3 regions of the Silvania sp. genome follow, and region 2 is predicted to be linked to each of the others. Evidence: predicted binding sites of a transcription regulator. Region 2 holds the regulator's gene; each other region holds the start of a gene.

Evidence for each region. The regulator LexA, encoded in region 2, represses DNA repair genes until DNA is damaged. The targets are predictions, from matches to a motif close to TNCTGTATGTACATACAGNA.
Region 1: uvrB (excinuclease ABC subunit UvrB) is a predicted target of LexA. The motif match lies at 5,113-5,132, and genes of this name have one in related genera.
Region 3: sulA (SOS-induced cell division inhibitor SulA) is a predicted target of LexA. The motif match lies at 2,604-2,623, and genes of this name have one in related genera.

The regions. Positions count from the first base shown of each region.
Region 1 covers NZ_JBOGBT010000036.1:46,517-53,746, forward strand. Annotated here, with positions in the region: gene bioA (adenosylmethionine--8-amino-7-oxononanoate transaminase) at 1-81, opposite strand, end outside; gene bioB (biotin synthase BioB) at 151-1,191, shown strand; gene bioF (8-amino-7-oxononanoate synthase) at 1,188-2,345, shown strand; gene bioC (malonyl-ACP O-methyltransferase BioC) at 2,329-3,084, shown strand; gene bioD (dethiobiotin synthase) at 3,077-3,781, shown strand; gene ACRDD5_RS07365 (ABC transporter ATP-binding protein) at 3,741-4,466, opposite strand; gene uvrB (excinuclease ABC subunit UvrB) at 5,208-7,223, shown strand.
Region 2 covers NZ_JBOGBT010000011.1:33,670-40,899, forward strand. Annotated here, with positions in the region: gene plsB (glycerol-3-phosphate 1-O-acyltransferase PlsB) at 1-1,977, opposite strand, end outside; gene ACRDD5_RS01715 (diacylglycerol kinase) at 2,134-2,502, shown strand; gene lexA (transcriptional repressor LexA) at 2,612-3,220, shown strand; gene dinF (MATE family efflux transporter DinF) at 3,281-4,600, shown strand; gene ACRDD5_RS01730 (CsbD family protein) at 4,746-4,955, shown strand; gene zur (zinc uptake transcriptional repressor Zur) at 5,024-5,539, opposite strand; gene ACRDD5_RS01740 (cupin domain-containing protein) at 5,654-6,142, shown strand; gene ACRDD5_RS01745 (conjugal transfer protein TraF) at 6,312-7,230, shown strand, end outside.
Region 3 covers NZ_JBOGBT010000103.1:23,932-31,161, reverse strand. Annotated here, with positions in the region: gene matP (macrodomain Ter protein MatP) at 147-599, shown strand; gene ompA (porin OmpA) at 665-1,720, opposite strand; gene sulA (SOS-induced cell division inhibitor SulA) at 2,074-2,583, opposite strand; gene ACRDD5_RS20170 (TfoX/Sxy family DNA transformation protein) at 2,801-3,427, shown strand; gene yccS (YccS family putative transporter) at 3,412-5,547, opposite strand; gene ACRDD5_RS20160 (YccF domain-containing protein) at 5,571-6,017, opposite strand; gene helD (DNA helicase IV) at 6,141-7,230, shown strand, end outside.

The sequences.
Region 1 (7,230 bases), on a different contig from region 2:
GCTCATGGAGGTGTAAGGGTGCCAGATGTGGCGCTGATCGAAAGCGAGATCGTCCGTTGTCATAATCGACTTGTAAACCATTTTGAAAACATTTAGGTTTACGAGTATAAACCGAACCCATCCTGAACTAAACCCTTTTGGAGACGCCCCATGGCTCACCAGACACGCTGGTCAATGTCGCAAGTCACTGCATTATTCGAAAAACCTCTGCTGGAACTGCTGTTTGAAGCCCAGCAGGTGCACCGTCAGCACTTCGATCCGCAGCACGTCCAGGTCAGCACCTTGCTGTCAATCAAGACCGGGGCCTGCCCGGAAGACTGCAAATATTGCCCGCAGAGCGCGCGCTACAAAACCGGCCTCGAATCCGAGCGTCTGATGGAAGTGGAGCAGGTGCTCGACTCGGCCCGCCAGGCGAAAAATGCCGGATCGACCCGTTTCTGCATGGGTGCGGCGTGGAAAAACCCGCACGAGCGCGACATGCCGTATCTTGAGCAGATGGTGCAGGGCGTTAAAGCTATGGGCCTCGAAGCCTGTATGACCCTCGGCACGCTGGACGACGATCAGGCCCAGCGCCTGGCCTCGGCGGGTCTGGACTACTACAACCACAACCTCGACACCTCGCCGGAATTCTACGGCAACATTATCACCACCCGTACCTATCAGGAGCGTCTGGATACGCTGGGTAAAGTGCGCGATGCGGGCATCAAAGTATGCTCGGGTGGGATTGTGGGCTTAGGCGAAACGGTCACCGATCGCGCGGGCCTGCTGCTGCAGCTGGCAAACTTGCCCACCCCACCGGAGAGTGTGCCGATCAACATGCTGGTGAAGGTGAAGGGCACTCCGCTGGCGGACAACGACGACGTCGACGCCTTTGATTTTATCCGCACCATTGCGGTGGCACGCGTGATGATGCCGACCTCTTTCGTGCGCCTCTCCGCCGGGCGTGAGCAGATGAACGAGCAGACTCAGGCGATGTGCTTTATGGCCGGGGCCAACTCTATTTTCTATGGCTGCAAACTGCTGACCACCCCGAACCCGGAAGAGGACAAAGACGTCCAGCTGTTCCGCAAGCTGGGGCTTAACCCGCAGCAGACGGCGGTGCAGACCGGTGATAACGAGCAGCAGCACCAGCTCGAACAGCAGCTTTTTAACGCCGATACCGACCAGTTCTACAACGCGGCGACGGTATGACCTGGCAGCAACGCATTGATGCCGCCCTCGACGCGCGCCGGGCGGCAGATGCCCTGCGCGTGCGCACCACGGTGGCGAACGGTGCCGGGCGCTTTCTGACCCGTGGGCAGCAGCGTTACGCGAATTTCTCCAGCAATGACTATCTGGGCTTAAGCCAGCATCCCGACGTTGTCCGCGCCTGGCAGCAGGGCGCGGAGCAGTATGGCGTGGGCAGCGGCGGCTCCGGCCACGTCAGCGGCTACACCACCGCCCATCAGGCGCTGGAAGACCATCTGGCGGGCTGGCTCGGCTATGATCGCGCGCTGCTGTTTATCTCCGGCTTTGCCGCCAACCAGGCCCTGATTGCCGCGCTGACCGGCAAAGACGATCGCATCGTCGCTGACCGCTTAAGCCATGCTTCGCTGCTGGAAGCCGCCAGTCATAGCCCGGCTCAGCTCAGGCGCTTTGCCCATAACGATGCCGCCCAGCTTGCCGCACTGCTGGATAAACCCTGCGAAGGACAGCAGCTGGTGGTCACCGAAGGGATTTTCAGCATGGACGGCGACAGCGCCCCGCTGGGGGAACTTCATACGGCGGCGCAGCGTAACGCCAGCTGGCTGCTGGTGGACGATGCTCACGGGATCGGCGTCACCGGGCCAGAGGGGCGCGGCACCGCCGCCAGCCTGGGGGTAAAACCCGAGATGCTGGTGGTGACTTTTGGCAAAGGGGTGGGCGTCAGCGGGGCTGCGGTGCTGTGCAGCGCGTCGGTTGCTGACTACCTGCTGCAGTTTGCCCGCCATCTGATCTACAGCACCAGCATGCCGCCTGCCCAGGCAGTGGCCTTGCTGGCGGCGTTTAACGTGATTCGCAGCGATGACGGCGACGACCGGCGTCAGCGGCTGGCCTCCCTCATCGGCCAGTTCCGCGCGGGCGTCAGCGGACTGCCGCTGCAAATCACCGCCTCGCAGAGCGCCATTCAGCCGCTGATCGTCGGTGAAAACGATCGCGCTCTGCAGATGGCGAATACCCTCAGACAGCAGGGGATCTGGGTGACCGCCATTCGTCCGCCAACCGTTCCGATGGGCACCGCCCGCCTGCGCCTGACCCTGACTGCGGCGCATCAACCGGCCGATATCACCGCGTTACTGGAGGCGCTGCATGCCGCAAGTGAATAAACAGGCCATTGCCGCCGCATTTGGCCGGGCGGCGCAAAGCTATTCTCGCCACGACGGGCTGCAGCGGCAAAGCGCCGAAGGACTGCGGTCGCTGTTGGCTGAGGATGATTTTGCCCGCGTGCTGGATGCGGGCTGCGGGCCGGGTGGCAACAGCCTCGCGTGGCGTAACGCCGGGAGCCATGTGGTGGCGATGGATATCTCTGCCCAGATGCTGGATCAGGCGCGCAATCACCAGGTGGCGGATGATTACCTGCTGGCGGATATCGAAGCCATTCCGCTGGCCGACAGCCAGTTCGACCTGGTCTGGAGTCATCTGGCGGTGCAGTGGTGCGCCAGCCTGCCGCAGGCGCTGGCGGAGCTGTACCGGGTAGCGCAGCCGGGCGGTAAGGTCGCATTTACCACGCTGCTGAGCGGCTCGCTGCCGGAGCTGAATCAGGCCTGGCGAGCAGTCGATACCCAGCCGCATGTGAACCGTTTTCTGACCGGGCAGCAGGTGACCGATGCCTTGTCCGGCTGGCGCTACCGCTGTGTTATTCAGACCGTGACCCTGCTGTTCGACGATGCGCTGAGCGCGATGCGTTCGTTGAAAGGCATTGGCGCCACCCATCTGCATGGCGGGCGGGGCGATAAGCCGTTAACGCGCGGCCAGCTACAGCAGCTGGCGCTGGCCTGGCCGCAGCAGGCGGGGCAATTCCCGCTCTCTTACCAACTCTTTCATGGGATAATTGAACGTGACTGAACGTTATTTTGTGACCGGCACCGACACCGAGGTCGGTAAAACCGTCGCCAGCAGCGCACTGCTGCAGGCAGCAAATGCTCTGGGTCTGAAAACCGCGGGCTACAAGCCGGTGGCCTCGGGCAGTGAAATGACGCCCGAGGGGCTACGCAACAGCGACGCGCTGGCGCTCCTGCGCAACAGCAGCGTGGCGCTGAGCTATCAGGCGGTGAATCCCTACACCTTCGCCGAGCCGACCTCGCCGCATATCATCAGCGCCGACGAGCAGCGCCCGATTGCGTTTAGCACCCTTTCCGCAGGGCTGCGGGCGCTGGAAAGCCGTGCTGACTGGGTGCTGGTAGAGGGCGCGGGCGGCTGGTTTACGCCGCTGTCAGAGGAGCTGACCTTCGCCGACTGGGCGATTGCCGAGCACCTGCCGGTGATCCTGGTGGTGGGGGTGAAGCTGGGCTGTATCAATCATGCAATGCTGACCGCGCAGGCGATCCGCCAGGCGGGGCTGCCGCTGGTGGGCTGGGTGGCGAATGTCGTGGTGGCGCCTGGCAAACGCCACGCAGAATACATGGCGACGCTCAGACGCGTGCTGGCGGCACCGCTGCTGGGTGAAATTCCGTGGCTGGGCGACGATGCCGATACCACGGCGGTGGGGCGCTACCTCACGCTTAACCCGCTGGTGACGCCGTCCCCATCCAGTGTTCAATAAGCGGATCGTTAAGCTCGCTTACATGGCCCTGGGCCACGCTACGCCCGCGCCAGAGCAGGCAAAAGCGCTCCGCCACCCGGCGAATCAACCCCAGCTGCTGCTCGGCCAGTAGCACCGACAGCCCCAGCTCGCGGGTAAGCCTGGCCAGCAGCATTGCCAGCCTGGCGGTCAACAGCGGGTCGGGGCCGCGGCTGGGCTCGTCCAGAATCAGCAGGCGCGGGCGGGTGACCAGCGCGTTAGCCAGCGCCAGCTGATACTGCAGGTCATCGCTGATGCCCGACGCGCGCCGCTGGCGCAGCGGGTAAAGCTCAGGAAAGAACTCAAAAATATCGCTGTTCATCGACCCACTCGTCTCGCCTTTTGCCCGCCTCGCGATGTGCAGATTCTCCTCTACGGTGAGTTGAGAAAAGATCCGCCGATCCTGTGAAACATAGCCAATTCCCGGGCCTGTGCGCGCCTCTGAGCCGCCGGACAGCAGAGGGAAGGGCGATGCCCCGGCTTCGTGCCAGACCATGGTGCCGCTGGCAATAGGCAGCAGGCCCGCGATGCAGTTCATCAGCGTGGTTTTCCCCATTCCGGGCAGACCGACGATGCCGGTGCAGACGCCGGGAGGAAGGTCGAGGTCAACATTCCACAGCGTGTGTTGATTTCCGTAATACTGGTTAATAGCGCGCAGGCTCAGCATGGTGTTGCTCCTTTTCGGGTAACAGACATCCTGTGTTGCAAGACCCTTGCCACCGTCCTGAAAGTGGCAGTTAAAGGCTGTTTTTTCGGAATACACCTGAAAGTCAGGGGGAGGGTTAACAGAATAATGCACTGTGTCAGTGCCAGACGGGCGGGTTTGGTGCAGCTCTCTCAACAGGAAAATGTGACTAAGATCGCATCACTTTGTTATCCTCATTACAGCGGTCAAATGCCAAAAATAGCTAATAAATATTTTTTACCGTCGCGCTGTGCGGAAAAACCGGGAATTAGCCGAGTCACGAGTGGCATGGGCTGGAAGCAGTTATCCACTATTCCTGTGGATAACCATGTGCATTAGAGTTAGAAAACACAAGGTAAGCGAGAGAAGACGCGGCCTGCGCCTGAATTGCTGCGAAACGCGTCTTTTGAAAATACTTATTAAATATCAATGCGTTAAATAAAATCAATCACTGTCATCAAACTGTCAAGTGGACCGGCAAAAGTGAAGCGGAACGGCTTGACAAATGTTAAAAATGGAAAAGTTCTGGGGATAACCGTACCGCTGTGGAATTTTATCTGGTCACCGCCGAAATTTTGCGCAGCTTTGCGCGTTTCATGCCGTAAGCCGCAGTAATATGGGTGTATGATACTGTAATTTCATCCAGTATAAATTACTGGCAAAAATAGCCATCGAGAGTAAAATTACTCACCTGCCGTATAAACCATCATCAGGTCGTCGTTCATGAGTAAACCGTTCAAACTGAATTCCGCTTTCCGTCCTTCCGGCGATCAGCCTGAAGCGATTCGCCGCCTGAAAGAAGGGCTGGAGGATGGACTCGCACACCAGACACTGCTGGGGGTGACCGGTTCGGGTAAAACCTTTACCGTCGCCAACGTTATCGCCGATTTGCAACGGCCGACCATGGTGCTGGCACCTAATAAAACGCTGGCGGCGCAGCTCTACGGCGAGATGAAAGAGTTTTTCCCGGATAACGCGGTGGAGTACTTTGTCTCCTACTACGACTACTATCAGCCGGAAGCCTACGTTCCCAGCTCCGATACCTTTATCGAAAAAGACGCCTCGGTGAACGAGCATATCGAGCAGATGCGTCTGTCGGCGACCAAAGCGCTGCTGGAACGTCGCGACGTGGTGGTGGTAGCCTCCGTTTCAGCTATCTACGGGCTGGGCGATCCTGACCTCTACCTGAAGATGATGCTGCACCTGACTCAGGGGATGATTATCGATCAGCGCGCCATCGTGCGTCGGCTGGCCGAGCTGCAGTACACCCGCAACGATCAGGCGTTCCAGCGCGGGACGTTCCGCGTGCGCGGCGAAGTGATCGACGTCTTCCCGGCCGAATCCGATGACGTCGCGCTGCGCATCGAACTGTTTGACGAAGAGGTGGAGCGGCTGTCGCTGTTCGATCCGCTGACGGGTCATATCGAGTCGACCATTCAGCGCTACACCATCTACCCGAAAACGCACTACGTCACTCCGCGCGAGCGCATCGTGCAGGCGATGGAAGATATCAAGGTCGAACTGGCGGATCGACGTAAGAATCTGCTGGAAAATAACAAGCTGCTGGAAGAGCAGCGCCTCAGTCAGCGCACCCAGTTTGATCTCGAGATGATGAACGAGCTGGGCTACTGCTCGGGTATCGAAAACTACTCCCGCTATCTCTCGGGCCGCGGTCCCGGCGAGGCACCTCCGACGCTGTTTGACTACCTTCCGGCCGACGGCCTGCTGGTGATCGACGAATCGCACGTCACCGTGCCGCAAATCGGCGGCATGTACCGTGGCGACCGCGCGCGCAAAGAGACGCTGGTGGAGTACGGCTTCCGCCTGCCGTCCGCGCTGGATAACCGACCGATGAAGTTTGAAGAGTTTGAGGCGCTGGTGCCGCAAACCATCTATGTGTCGGCGACGCCGGGCAACTACGAGCTGGAGAAATCGGGCGACGACGTGGTGGACCAGGTAGTGCGTCCGACCGGTCTGCTGGATCCGATTATTGAGGTGCGCCCGGTGGCGACGCAGGTGGACGACCTGCTCTCGGAGATCCGCATTCGGGCGGCGATCAACGAGCGTGTGCTGGTTACCACTCTCACCAAACGCATGGCTGAAGACCTGACCGAGTACCTCGAAGAGCACGGTGAGCGGGTGCGTTACCTGCACTCGGATATCGATACCGTCGAGCGCATGGAGATCATCCGCGATTTGCGCCTTGGCGAGTTCGACGTGCTGGTGGGCATCAACCTGCTGCGTGAAGGGCTGGATATGCCGGAAGTCTCGCTGGTGGCGATTCTGGATGCCGATAAAGAGGGCTTCCTGCGCTCTGAGCGTTCGCTTATTCAGACCATTGGGCGTGCCGCGCGAAACATCAACGGCAAAGCGATTCTCTACGGCGACAGAATTACTGCCTCAATGGCCAAAGCGATCGGTGAGACCGAGCGGCGTCGTGAGAAGCAACAGCAGTACAACGAAGAGCACGGCATCACACCGCAGGGTCTGAACAAGAAGGTGGTGGATATCCTGGCGCTGGGGCAGAACATCGCCAAAACCAAGGCGAAAGGTCGCGGCAAATCACGCTCACCGGTTGAGGCCGATACCATTGTGCTGACGCCAAAAGCGCTGCAGCAGAAAATCCACGAACTGGAAGGACAGATGATGCAGCATGCCCAGAATCTGGAGTTCGAGGAGGCGGCGCAGATCCGCGACCAGCTGCATCAGCTGCGCGATCTGTTTATTGCGGCATCGTAAATTCTGC
Region 2 (7,230 bases):
ATTGCGCCAGCGCAGGAACAGCTCCGCTTTCAGCATCGGGTAAAGCACTTCGACATGGTGCAGCAGCGCCTGTCGGGTGATGTGACGATGCTGAGTGATGATGGCTGCCATCAGCGATGGCAGCATCAGCATGTGCGCAATGTTGTTGCGATAGTAAGTCATCAGCACCGCCTGCTCGCGCGGCAGAATGATGATATCGCCAATGGTGTCTTTCTCGACCTCGAACTTGTTCATCTGCAGCGCGTGCTCGATAAGCTCGCTGGCGCTGGCGGACGGCACCGTCACGTCTGAGGCATACGGGACGTTACGCATCAGGTTCAGGTAGCAGTCGAGTTGCTCGGTCAGCTGCTCGCGGGTCAGCGAACGCTGGCGAGAGCCCAGCAGCGCGGTACAGCACAGGTTCATGGCGTTAGCCGCACCGGCGTTGTTAATACGCACCATCAGTTCATCGGCAATGCCGTTCACCGTTGGCGTCAGCCAGGCCGGACGCACCGCTTCAATCGGATCGATAGACTCGCGCCACTCCGGAACCTGGTTGTTCAGGTACGTCATCAGCGGCATCGGTTCGCCGAAGTTAACGTAGCCCTGACCCAGATTGCGCAGCTTGCTTAAGCCCCGCACCATCTGCAGCAGGCTCTCTTTTTCTTTGGTCGCGCCGCGCAGCTCTTTGGCGTAGGTGCCCACCTCCATCACGTGCTCGTAACCGATATAGATCGGCACCAGAGTGATCGGACGGGTACCGCCGCGCAGCATCGCCTGAATGGTCATCGACAGGGTACCGGTCTTCGGATCGAGCAGACGCCCGGTACGGGAACGGCCACCTTCCACGAAATACTCAACCGAATAGCCACGGCTGAACAGCTCGCCCAAATATTCGCGGAACACGGTGGAGTAAAGCTTGTTGCCCTTAAAGGTACGGCGAATGAAGAACGCACCCAGACGGCGGAAGATCGGGCCAGCAGGCCAGAAGTTAAGGTTAATGCCCGCAGCAATGTGCGGCGGCACCAGCCCCTGGTGATACAGAACATACGAGAGCAGCAGATAGTCCATGTGACTGCGGTGGCAGGGCACATACACAATCTCATGGCCGTCGTGAGCCAGCTGGCGCACACGCTCGGCGTTGTGCACGTTAATCCCCTGATACAGACGGTTCCAGGTAAAGCTCAGGATACGGTCGCTCAGGCGGATCATCTCGTAGGAGAAGTTGGCAGCAATCTCTTCCATCAGGGCGATAGCGTTTTGCTGCGCCTTCTCGTGGGAGATTTTTTTGCTGCGCGCTTCGTCTTCGACGGCCCGGGCAATCGCTTTCGAGGCCAGCAGCTTGTTAAACAGATCCTGGCGTGCCGGCAGGCGCGGGCCTACTGCGGCAAGACGCTGGCGGGCAAAGTGCATGCGCGCCACGCGGGCCAGCTTCTGGGCGATGATTTTATCGGTGCCATGCTCGGTGGCCATTCGGCGCAGAGAGACGGGGGGTGAAAAACGCACGAAGCTATCGCGGCCCAGCCAGTTGACGGCGAAAAATTTCTGCACCCCGTTGAGCATACGCAGCGGCGGGTTCTCTTCGCCTTTATCACGACCCGGACGACGACCAAACATCACCGATACCGGCACCATCTGCACATCCAGCTGTGGATTGCTGCGGTGCAGGTCGAGGTAATCATGGAACAGCTTGATCGACTCTTCTTTCGGTGTGTACCAGGTGAACACGCGCGGACCGCCGTGAATGAAGATATAGCGCGGCAGCAGGGTGCCGTCGATCTCCAGCGGTTCCAGCGGATCGGGAAGATCGTGCGCCAGGCATTGGGCGCGCAGCGTCAGCAAGTCAGCCTTCGAGTTATAAGGCAACACGTACATAATAGGACGTGAGGTATCGAGCCCTAATTCCAGCGCGGGTTCCGCGGGAATGGACTTGCTTTTTACCAGGACGCTTAATGGTAAATTAAGTAATTTGTAGTAAATTCGTGGCCAGCCAGACATAAACGATGTAAAGCCTCTGGTTAAAAATGCAATTGCGGCGCAAGGATAACAGAAAGCGCGCAAAATTTCTGTTGTTACCCGTCATACTTCGGGCGGCAGCGCGACGCGCTTAAGCCACAGTTGATGACGCTTTTTTCGAAGAAAGGTTTCTTTTTAATGGCTAATAATACCACTGGGTTAACACGCATCATCAAAGCAGCCGGTTATTCATGGAAAGGCATCCGGGCTGCCTGGATAAATGAAGCCGCATTTCGCCAGGAAGGCGTGGCCGTCGTCGCGGCAATCATTATCGCCTGCTGGCTGGATATTGATCCCATCACTCGCGTACTACTGATTGGCTCGGTGATGTTGGTGATGATAGTCGAAATTCTCAACAGTGCGATCGAAGCGGTGGTCGACCGGATTGGCACTGACTACCACGAGCTGTCGGGCCGGGCAAAAGATATGGGCTCTGCCGCTGTGCTGATGTCTATTCTGGTAGCCGTCTTCACCTGGGCCACCCTGCTGTGGGGACATTTGCGATAAGCCTTCAGAAACTGAGTAAGTCTCTGGTTTTTTGTGCGGTTTGTGGTTCCAAAATCACCTTTAGCTGTATATACTCACAGCATAACTGTATATACACCCAGGGGGCGGAATGAAAGCGTTAACGGCCAGACAGCAAGAGGTGTTTGATCTCATTCGGGATCATATCAGCCAGACGGGTATGCCACCCACGCGTGCAGAAATTGCGCAGCGTTTAGGCTTCCGTTCTCCAAACGCCGCTGAAGAACACCTTAAGGCACTGGCGCGTAAGGGTGTACTTGAAATTGTATCCGGCGCTTCTCGTGGTATTCGTCTGCTGATTGAAGCAGAAGAGGGCCTTCCGCTCGTGGGTCGCGTAGCGGCCGGGGAACCCCTACTGGCACAGCAGCACATCGAAGGCCATTATCAGGTTGATCCGGGCATGTTCAAACCGAGTGCAGACTTTTTACTGCGCGTCAGCGGCATGTCGATGAAGGATATCGGTATTCTCGACGGCGATCTGCTGGCGGTGCATAAAACCCAGGATGTGCGCAACGGGCAGGTTGTTGTTGCGCGTATCGACGATGAAGTGACCGTTAAGCGACTGAAAAAACAGGGCAATACGGTACAGCTTCTGCCGGAAAACAGCGAGTTTACCCCGATTGTCGTCGACCTGCGTGAGAGTAACTTCTCCATCGAAGGTCTGGCGGTTGGCGTTATCCGCAACGGTGAATGGCTATAATCTCTTCCTGACAGGCTACGGTTTCACCGTAGCCTGCTGCTTTTCTCTCTGGTTATTCCTATGTCTCTGCTGAATGCTTCCGATAAGGCGTTATGGCGTCTTGCGCTGCCGATGATCTTCTCCAACATCAGCGTTCCCCTGCTGGGGCTGGTGGATACGGCGGTGATCGGCCATCTGGATTCCCCTGTTTATCTCGGCGGCGTGGCGATTGGCGCTACGGCGACCAGCTTCCTGTTTATGCTGCTGCTCTTTTTGCGCATGAGTACCACCGGGCTAACTGCCCAGGCGTATGGCGCGAAAGATCCTCACCGGCTGGCGCGGGCGCTGGTGCAGCCGCTGCTGATGGCGCTGGGTGCCGGTTTGCTGATTGTGCTGTTGCGCGCGCCGCTTATCGATCTGGCGCTGCATATCGTCGGCAGCAGCGAGGCGGTACTGCACCAGGCGCGGCGCTTCCTGGAGATCCGCTGGCTCAGCGCCCCGGCCTCGCTGGCAAATCTGGTGCTGCTCGGCTGGCTACTGGGCGTTCAGTATGCCCGCGCGCCGGTGATCCTGCTGGTGGTCGGCAACCTGCTCAATATCGTGCTGGACCTGTGGCTGGTGATGGGGCTGCAGATGAACGTGCAGGGGGCCGCCCTGGCGACCGTTGTCGCGGAATATGCGACCTTTTTCATTGGCTTATGGATGGTCTGGCGGGTGCTTGCCCTACGCGGCATTTCGTGGTCGTTGCTGAGAGCCAGCTGGCGCGGTAACGTCCGCCGGTTACTGGCGCTGAATCGCGACATTATGCTGCGCTCGCTGTTGCTCCAGCTGTGCTTCGGGGCGCTGACGGTGATGGGCGCGCGGCTGGGGCCAGAGATTGTCGCCGTGAACGCGGTGCTGATGACGCTGCTGACCTTTACCGCCTACGCGCTGGATGGCTTCGCCTATGCGGTGGAAGCGCACTCCGGGCAGGCTTACGGCGCGCGCGAAAGCGGCCAGCTGCGCGAGGTTTGGCGGGCGGCCTGTCGTCAGTCTGGGCTGGTGGCGCTGGCTTTTGCGCTTCTGTATGCCCTGGCGGGCGAGCAGATCATTGCCCTGCTGACGTCGCTGCCGGAGCTGCGGTCGCTGGCGAGTCACTACCTGATCTGGCAGGTGATTCTGCCGGTGGTGGGGGTCTGGTGCTATCTGCTGGATGGCATGTTTATTGGCGCAACGCGCGGGGCAGAGATGCGCAACAGCATGGCAGTGGCGGCGGCCGGGTTTGGCCTGACGCTGATGACGCTGCCGTGGCTGGGGAATCACGGATTGTGGTTGGCGCTGTGCGTCTTTCTCGCCCTGCGAGGGCTGTCGCTGGCGTGGATCTGGCGTCGACACTGGCGCAATAACACCTGGTTCGAGTAGCGGCTTCATCTGCGTAAATGGTAAAAGATTCCGAATAACGAACCCTACGCCGCACGCCTGACTATAATTATTATCACGTCCAGCACGAAACGTATCACACGGACGACATACTTATCCTACACGACCGAACGAAGAGGAATCGATGATGAATAAAGACCAAGTCGGCGGCAACTGGAAACAGTTCAAAGGTAAAGTAAAAGAACAGTGGGGTGACCTGACCGACGATGACATGACTGTCATTGAAGGGAAACGTGACCAGCTGGTCGGGAAAATTCAGGAACGCTATGGTTATGAGAAAGACCGGGCGGAAAAAGAGGTCGGTGACTGGGAAACCCGTAACGACTATCGCTGGTAAGTAACTTATATCCGCAGGTACATGGATGTACGCCCAGGGCGGCCTCAGGCCGCCCCTTTTATATGCGTTTAGCGCGGTTTTTTCTTCAACAAAATGGAGTGGTCATGCTGGCAGTCGTCCTGATGACGACAGGCTTCCACCTCCACGCAGCGGCTGCACAGCCCGTGTGCTTCGATGATGTTATGGCGTAGCGCAAATCCCATCTTCGCCGCCAGCGTATGCATGATGTCCTCAACGCCCTCCGCTCCCTCTTCCTTCACGCTGCCACAGCGATCGCAGATAAACATAGCTGAAGTGTGAGTCGGCTGATCGAACAGATGGCACAGCACATAGCTGTTGGTCGACTCCACCTTATGCACAAAGCCTTGTTCCAGCAGGAAATCCAGCGCACGGTACACCGTTGGCGGTTTAGCCTGCGGCTCGCTGACGCGCAGCAGATCGAGCAGGTCGTAGGCGCTGATGGCCCCTTGCTGCAGGCTCAGAAGGCGGAGCACTTCAAGGCGCTGTGGGGTCAGGCGCACATTGCGTTGCGCGCACAGCTTTTCGGCTTGCGCTAACAGCTCCTGCTTTGTGGTCGTTTCCATGTTGCACCTCGAATCTGTGGAATAGCAAACCTCCACTCTACCATGTTCTGCCTGAAACGCCGAGGTCAGGCGGGTATGCTATACCTGACGCAAAACCACAAGGGGAACAACACAATGAAAAGACCCGATTGCATTCAACACTGGCGGGATCTGGAAGGGGCTGATAACTCAACCTATCCCGACAGTCCCGAGCTGTTTTCCATTGGCGCGCCGCTGGCCCGTACGCTGGGGCTCCGGCGCATTGGCATCCACCATGAGCGCCTGCCGCCAGGACGCCGTACCTCATACCCGCATGCCGAAAGCGACGAAGAAGAATTTATCTACGTGCTGGAAGGCTATCCGGAGGCCTGGATCAACGGCTACCTGTGGAAACTGGAGCCGGGCGACAGCGTCGGTTTTCCTGCCGGCACCGGAGTATGTCACACCTTTATCAACAATACGCTCGAGGACGTGCGGCTGCTGGTCGTGGGGGAAGCCAATAAAAAATTTAACCGGATTTATTACCCGTTAAATGCCGTGTATGCCGCCACCCGTGAGGATCGTTGGGTGGATCATCCGCCGCAGTTTTTTGGTCCGCACGATGGAAAACCTGGGCGAAAGTAAAAACCTCTTCTATACCTGGTGAAAGGAAATAAATATTAACAAAATCAATCTAATACGAAAGAATGAGATGATTTTTTAGACCTACTACTTTTGTCACAGCGGATGTTTGTTCCTGCCTGCTAATGGCCGGCATGGGTTTGTACACACAAGCAGACAAGTCGAGCATACCGTGAAAAAACCTTATAACTTTGCTGTGGCTGGAGTAGCTGTCTCTGTTTTAATCATCAATCAAGCCGAAGCGGCGAATACCTGGACCGAGGCGCGAAATGACGCGATGGGCGGTACAGGAGTCGCTTCGGCACACTATGGTAGCGGGGTGCTGATTAACCCGGCGCTGCTGGCAAAATCGAAAGAGGATGATGATATCACTGTCATTCTGCCGTCGGTCGGCGCGCAGGTGAGCGACAAGGATAATTTGCAGGATGAGATCGATCAGATCAGCGATCAAATCAGTTACTACGAAAACGTGATTGAAAATCTGACGACCCAGGCATTGCTGACGGACCCTCAGGGCACTGTCCGCCAGCTTCAGCTCGCGGCCACCACGCTTGCCGATGAGCTGGAGTTTCTCGACGGCAAAACGGCGCACGGCAACGCCGGGGCAGGCATTGCGGTCAGTATCCCCGGGGCGAATATCTCAATGGCGTTTGTCGCGAAAGCCTATGCCCACGCCCGCATCAGCTCGGAGATCGATCCGCAGGATATCGTTTTTTTGCGCAACATTGAGAACAGCGCAGGGATGACCAGCCAGATGGCGTTTAGCGCGGCGATTAACGGCAGCGATGTGATCACCCAGAACCTCAACTCCACGGCCTCCGGCAGGGCGGCGATTGTCTCTGACTACGGTATCGCCGTGGCCCGTCAGTTTGAGATGAACGGCATCCCGGTTTCAGTCGGCGTCACGCCGAAGCTGCAGCAAACCTGGCTGTATAACTACACCACCTCCATTTACACCTACGACAGCAGCGATTTTAGCAGCAGTCGTTACCGTAATGACGACACCAGCTTCAACGTGGATGTCGGGCTGGCGGCCGACTTCGGTGACAACTGGACGATCGGCCTGAGCGGGCAGAACCTGATCTCCCATG
Region 3 (7,230 bases), on a different contig from region 2:
CCGTAAGGCGCAGGCTCTGCCCATGAGGTAATCGGAGATTACCGTGACGAATGCGTCACTGGCGGTCACAGGATATGATTTCTTTTCAGCAGATTGCCAAAAAACTGATATTCTGAACACAGTTACACGGTCACATTGGGATCGCAATGAAATACCAACAACTGGAAAACCTCGAAAGCGGCTGGAAATGGAAGTATCTGGTCAAGAAACACCGTGAAGGGGAATTGATCACGTGCTACCTCGAAGCCAGTGCAGCAAATAATGCTGTAGATTTATTGCTAACCCTCGAAAATGATCCGGTTCAGGTCAACAGCTGGATAGAAAAACACATTAATCCAGCGCTGCTGAACCGCATGAAGCAGACTATTCGCGCGAGGCGAAAACGGCATTTTAATGCTGAGCATCAGCATACCCGCAAAAAGTCGATCGACCTGGAATATATGGTCTGGCAACGGCTGGCAGGGCTGGCCCAACGGCGTGGGAAAACGTTATCAGAAACGATAGTGCAACTTATAGAAGATGCAGAGCATAAAGAGAAGTACGCCAGTCAGATGTCGTCGCTGAAAACCGATCTTGAGGCCATGCTGGGCAAAAAGTAACGTTATCTCTTTCTTACAGGCAATAAAAAACCCCGCACAGGCGGGGTTTTTTTTAAGACGATAACTTATGCCGCTGGCTGAGTTACAACGTCTTTGATGCCTTTAACTTCGATCTCTACGCGACGATCTGGGCCCAGGCATTCGATCAGCGCTGGACGCGCCTTCACGTTGTCACAGGTGTTGCCAGTAACTGGGTTAGATTCGCCCATACCACGTGCGGAGATCTTGTTGCTTGGGATACCTTTAGAGATCAGGTAATCAACAACAGACTGTGCACGTTTCTCGGACAGACCCTGGTTGTAAGCGTCAGAACCGATACGGTCGGTGAAGCCCAGAACCACAACAGAACCGTCTTTCGGATCCAGGTTGCTCAGCTGAGAGTACATCTGATCCAGTGCCTGCTGACCTTCTGGTTTCAGAGTCGCTTTGTTGAAGTTGAACAGAACGTCAGACTTCAGAGTGAAGTGCTTGGTCTGTACTTCTGGAGCTGGAGCCGGAGCTGGAGCAACAACTGGTGCTACATCTTCCTGCTGGCCGAAACGGTAGGAAACACCCACGCTCAGCAGACCGTTGTCTGGACGGGTACCCACGGTGTTTGCATCACCGATGTTGCTGGTCCACTGGTATTCCAGACGGGTAGCGATGTCACGAGTTACCGCATATTCTAAGCCGCCAGCAAATACTGGGGATACGCCGGTGTCGTGATCTTTGAAGGATGCGCCGCCAGGAGTGTTAGCTTTAGCATCAGCACGCCAAACCATACCACCCAGACGAGTGTAGATGTCCAGTTGGTCATTGATTGGGTAACCCAGTTTAGCGGTCAGCTGAACGCCCTGAGCTTTGAATGCGCCATTGATGTTGTCGCCTTTGTACGGCATACGGCCTAACCAGTCGTAGCCCATTTCGAAGCCAACGTACGGGTTAACCTGGTAGCCACCAAACGCACCAGCACCAAGCTGATTTTCGTGGGTTGGACCGTTATTGTTGATAAAACCAGTATCGTGGAACTGAGACCAGCCCAGTTTAGCACCAGTATACCAGGTGTTATCTTTCGGAGCGGCCTGCGCTACGGTAGCGAAACCTGCCAGTGCCACTGCAATCGCGATAGCTGTCTTTTTCATTTTTGCGCCTCGTTATCATCCAAAAATCGCCATGAGAATCTCAATGAGAGTCACGGTTAAATCCTTCACCGGGGGGCGGGGACAAAGAGTAAACCTACCGATATCTTCGGCTTAGGCCGAGCACCCCTGGCGATGTAAAGTCTACAACGTACCTGAAAACTTACAAGTGTGAACTCCGTCAGGCATATGAAAAAAAAAGTTTTATATACACAATATTTAACATTTATCGTGTCGATTCGCGCATGCTAAACTGAAAGAAGCCGCACCAGACAAGCCTTGTCGATACTTTTACGCATGGAACCAAAGGTGTACAACCCTTGCAAAATAAATTCCAGGAAAACTCCTATTTTTACTCAATGATACAAATTAGAGTGAATTTTTAGCCCAGACAGGTGTCCGTAACCCTGCGTATCCACCCTAACGGGACGCATAATGAACCCCAGCGCATTCCCTTCTTCTGCTGCCTCGGCCAGGCAATGTTGTTCCGCCTCGGTTAATTCTTCAGTACACCAGCCGATCACAACGCTGTAATTCCCGGTACGTAAGGCTCTAACCATCGAGTTCACAGTATGGCATGGCGCCATCTGGCTTATCTGCATCACTTTTGTCAGCGGCAGGCCCGCGGACTGCACCCATTGGCGGCTGAGTTTCTGCTGTGGCGTAAGCCACAGCTGCCAGCGAGACTGCTGGCCGAGTTGCTGCAACAGAGGCAGCAATAACAGCTGCGTCATCATGGGCTGGTCTTCACGGTATAGCACTTCACTGATCAGCCCGGTGGAAACACGCGCAGTAGAATTGTGCGTGCTATTGCCTGCGGAAGAAGCGAAAGATGTAGAACGATTTGCGTAGCCTGAAGAGAACATAATCGACCCAGCCCTGTAGTTACTGTATGGATATACAGTAACCCCTGTGCGGCCAAAGATCAACCTCATTTTCGGAAAGCGCCTCGCAAATTTGGTTCAATTATCAGGCACATTGAAAAATCATCTTGCTGTTCGATCGTAAGTTGCCTATTTTCCTGATATCGGATCCGTTAACAAAAGATGACAACATTACTCCATGATTTAAAAAGGAAATATCATGAAAAAGATCTCTTATGAACGGATTTATCAGTCTACGAAATACCTTTTACCGCTCGGCGATGTGCAGCATCGCGCATTGTTTGGTGGCTATACCCTGGCAGTAGATAACACGGTTTTTGCGATGGTGTCAGACGGCGAATTGTACCTGCGAGCCAGTGAAGAGAGCGCGCAGTACTGTGTCAAAAATGCGACCACCTTCTTAACGCTGGTCAAACGGGGTCGCCCGGTCCTGTTAAATTATTTCCGTGTGGATGAAGGACTCTGGCAGGATCAGGAGCGGTTTCTGCAACTCTCTTCTTTTGCCCTTGAGGCGGCGCGGCGTGAACGCAGCCAGCGTTACAAGGTGCATCGGCTGAAAGATTTACCCAATCTCACCTTCCAACTGGAGATCCTGCTTTATGACGCCGGCATTACTGATGAAGAGACACTCCGCACGCTGGGGGCAGAGCAATGCTGGCTAAAAATAAGGGCGCTTAACAAGCGCCTCAGTTATAAGGTGCTGTTTGCACTGGAAGGGGCAATCGTAGGTCTGCATGAAGCGGCGCTCCCGGAGATCAGACGCCGGGAGCTGCTCACGTGGTTCAAAACTCAACCTCTCACCAACGACATTCATTCCGGCAGTTGATTAACGTGCTGTTGTAAACGACATATCTCTGGCAGCAACGCAATAAGCAGGCCGATTTGCTGTAGAACCAGCTGGGCTTTGTTCTCGGCTTCCGGCTCTAGATGTGAAATGCGTTGCGCCAGTTCAGCTAAAGCCTGTTGCACGCGCGGTTCATCTGCGGGCCGCTGGTGAAGGGCATCATCAACGTAGCACACTGCATCATCCAGCAAGGTTAAGATCGTCGGACTGGTAAGCTGTTCACGGTGCGCACCCAACGCCGAGATATAACTGGTAAAAGTATGATTCAGACACAGCAGGCGGAAGGCAATCTCACGGGTTTGCTCCGTCGCGCGGGGTTCCCGCGACATATTCGATACCACTGACGCCAGTTCTGCATCGCGATTATGCGCATCACGGCGGGCAATACGGTAGGCCAGACGGTTATCACGGCCCTGGTGATACTGCTCCAGAATGGCATCGAGATAGCGACAGTTGGCGTTGATCGCATTATCCAGCACCCGCGGCAGATTACGAAAACGCCAGTCTGGCCAGATGAAACTCACCGCCGCCCATGCGATGGCGCAGCCAATCAGCGTATCAATGATGCGCGGCAGCGCGACTTCGAAACCTTCGCCGAGCAGGTTGAAGCACAGTAAAACCAGCAGAGTAATAAACATGGTGGCGTGCGCGTACTGTACGTTGCGAAACGCGAAGAACAGCACCCCGGTGATAACAATAAGGATCAGCTGGCCTTCCAGCGCGGGGACAAAATAGAGGATGGGTAGCCCAAGCGCAACCCCGGCGAGGGTACCGAGAATGCGCAAAGCCAGGCGATGGCGAGTGGCATTGTAGTTGGGCTGACAAACGAACAGGCTGGTCAGCAAAATCCAGTAGCCATGGTTTAGACCGGTTATCTGTATAAAGGCATAGCCGACACAGAGCACCACCGACATGCGTACCGCATGGCGAAAGAGGGCGGACTCCGGCGTAAAGTTGCGGCTTAAGCGCAGCCACATATCGCTGAAACCGTGCAGGCTGTCGTCTGCAAGCTGGTTTTCAGCCTCGTTGCCCGGCATGGCCATCGCCTGCTCTGATTCGATGGTGGCGAGCTGGGCATCGATAGCGCGCAGATTGCTTAACAGATACCCCAGCGCTTTCATCTGTTCGGCAGAGGTTCCGCTGGCATGAACGCGATCGAGGGCGGCATCAAGGTGGCTGAACGCCCGTTCGAAACGAAGATCGTGCTGATAGGGGGTGCGCAGCAGTATTGAGTGTGAGAGCTGCTGACAGGCCTGAGCCTGCATCGAGAGCAGCCGCTGAAAGCGAAACATCACATCGCTGTAGCGAAATTTTTCCCGCAGGCTGGCGTACTGAATATGCGAGGAGCTGGCGCGCTCATGAATATCCTGCGCGACAAAATAGTAGTGCAAGGTTCTGCGGGTGCCGCGCTGACCGCGGTCACCGCGTAACCGCGTAAGCAGCGAGGCTTTAGTCTGGTTTAACGTGGTGACCAGTTGGCCATTCGCCAGCGCCAGCTCATACAGCGGTGCCTGTCCATCATCCTCAATATCCGGGTCGAACAGCCGGGACTTTAACTCCAGATAATGGGCCAGCTGCTCATAGCTGCGCGCCAGATTGTCCTGCAAAGGACGAATGGGGAAAATAAGATGCCCGGCCAGGGTGAGCAGGTTATACCAGACAGCGCCAACCAACAGCAGCAGCGGCTGGTGATACCACTGGTCGTAAAGCGAAACGCCCAGCATGGTATAGATAGCAATCAGCAGCGCACCAAAAGCGATGGTGGCGTAACGTTGACCCAGCCCTCCCAGCAATATAAAGACGCTGGTGGAGAGCATCAGACCGAGGGCGAACAGCCAGGGCCAGGGAAAGAGTAATTCAACCGAAGCCGAAGCAATAAAGAAGCAGATCAGGGTGATGACCAGATTACGCAGCCGACCGGCGAGACGATCGTCCAGATCGGCTAGCGCCCCGGCAACCACGCCCAGCGTCAGCGGGATGGTCAGCTTGACCTCACCTAAACACCAGGGCAGGGCGGTGCTGCCGCAAAGAGCAATAAAAATCCTGACGTTATACAGCCAGGTGCTGTTCCAAGTGTAGCGGCGTAGCAGTGGGCTTAGCATGAGCGCACTCGGTCCTTGTTACGTTACGGAAAACGACGGCGGGCGTTGGCGTCCCGCGCGGCGCGGGCGACTTCAACAGGGACCACTCTGCGCCCCACAGGCCACAGGGCAATGGCGGCAATCTTGAAATTAGCGATCCCAACGGGGATACCGATTATCGTCAGGCACTGTGCAATACCTGCCACAATATGCATCAGACACAGCCACCAGCCGAAAACGATCAGCCACGCTATATTGAGCAGCGTTCCGCCGGTGTTCAGCAGCGCGCTTTTGCTGTCGGGCTCCAGCTCGTCGACGTGGATCGCATCGTTACCGTAAGGCACCAGCGAGAGTTTGGTGATTTCCCAGCAGGAGCGCGTCAGCGGCAGGGTGAAGATCAGCACAATGCTGACCAGCGTCGCCACCAGCCAGGCAAGGGTGGTGGCAAAACCACCAAGAACAAAATTCAAAATATTCAGAACGGTACGCATAACACCTCGGTTCTTTCCGTTTTGTTTAAGGCTCGATGATTGTAACGGTTTTTTGCGCTGGAGCACCTGAAAACTGGCAGTTAAACTGTCAGGTAACTTCTCACGTCGTGGATCGGGCTGGACATGGAACTGAAAGCAACTTCGTTAGGCAAACGCCTGGCACAACATCCGTACGACAAAGTCGTTCTGCTCAACGCCGGGGTCAAAGTCTCGGGCGAACGGCACGAATATTTGATTCCCTTCAATCAGCTGCTGGCTATTCACTGCAAGCGCGGTCTGGTGTGGGGCGAGCTGGAGTTTGTCCTGCCTGAAGAAAAGGTCGTGCGGCTTCACGGCACCGAATGGGCAGAAACCCAGCGGTTTCATCACCATCTGAACATGCTCTGGCAGCAATGGAGTGCTGAAATGAGTCAGGTTGCGGCGCAGGTTCTGCACAACGTGTTGGATGAGATTGCCGCAAGCCATGAGCAAAACAGTTGGCTCACGCGGGATAAAACCCTGGGGCTGCAGCAAAAAATCGTCAACGCGCTGCAGGCCTTACCGCTGTCGACCTCGCGGCTGGTGGAGTTTGAAAACTGCCGTGAGGCCTGGCGTCAGTGCCAGGCCTGGTTAACCGACATTGATCAAAGCCGACAGGCACACAATCAGGCGTGGACCGACGCCATGCTCAACCAGTATGCCGATTTTTTTGCCGGCATTGAGTCATCGCCGCTTAACCCGGCCCAGGCCCGGGCGGTGGTCAACGGTGAGCGTTCGTTGCTGGTGCTGGCAGGTGCCGGGAGCGGTAAAACTTCGGTGCTGGTGGCGCGCGCGGGCTGGCTTTTGACCCGCAATGAAGCCTCCCCGGAACAGATCCTCCTGCTGGCATTTGGGCGCAAGGCCGCCCAGGAGATGGATGAACGTATCGCGGCGCGACTGCATACTCGCGACATCACCGCCAGAACCTTTCATGCGCTGGCCCTGTACATTATTCAGCAGGGGAGCAAAAAAGTGCCGGTGGTCAGCCAGCTCGAAAATGACACCGAGGCGCGGCAGAAAATTTTTATCGATGCCTGGCAGCAGCAGTGCAGCGAGAAAAAAGCCCAGGCCAAAGGCTGGCGCCAGTGGCTGGAAGAGGAGCTCAACTGGACGGTGCCGGAGGGCAGCTTCTGGCAAAACGATAAGCTCGCGCGCCGACTGGCACCGCGTCTGGATCGTTGGGTGAGCCTGATGC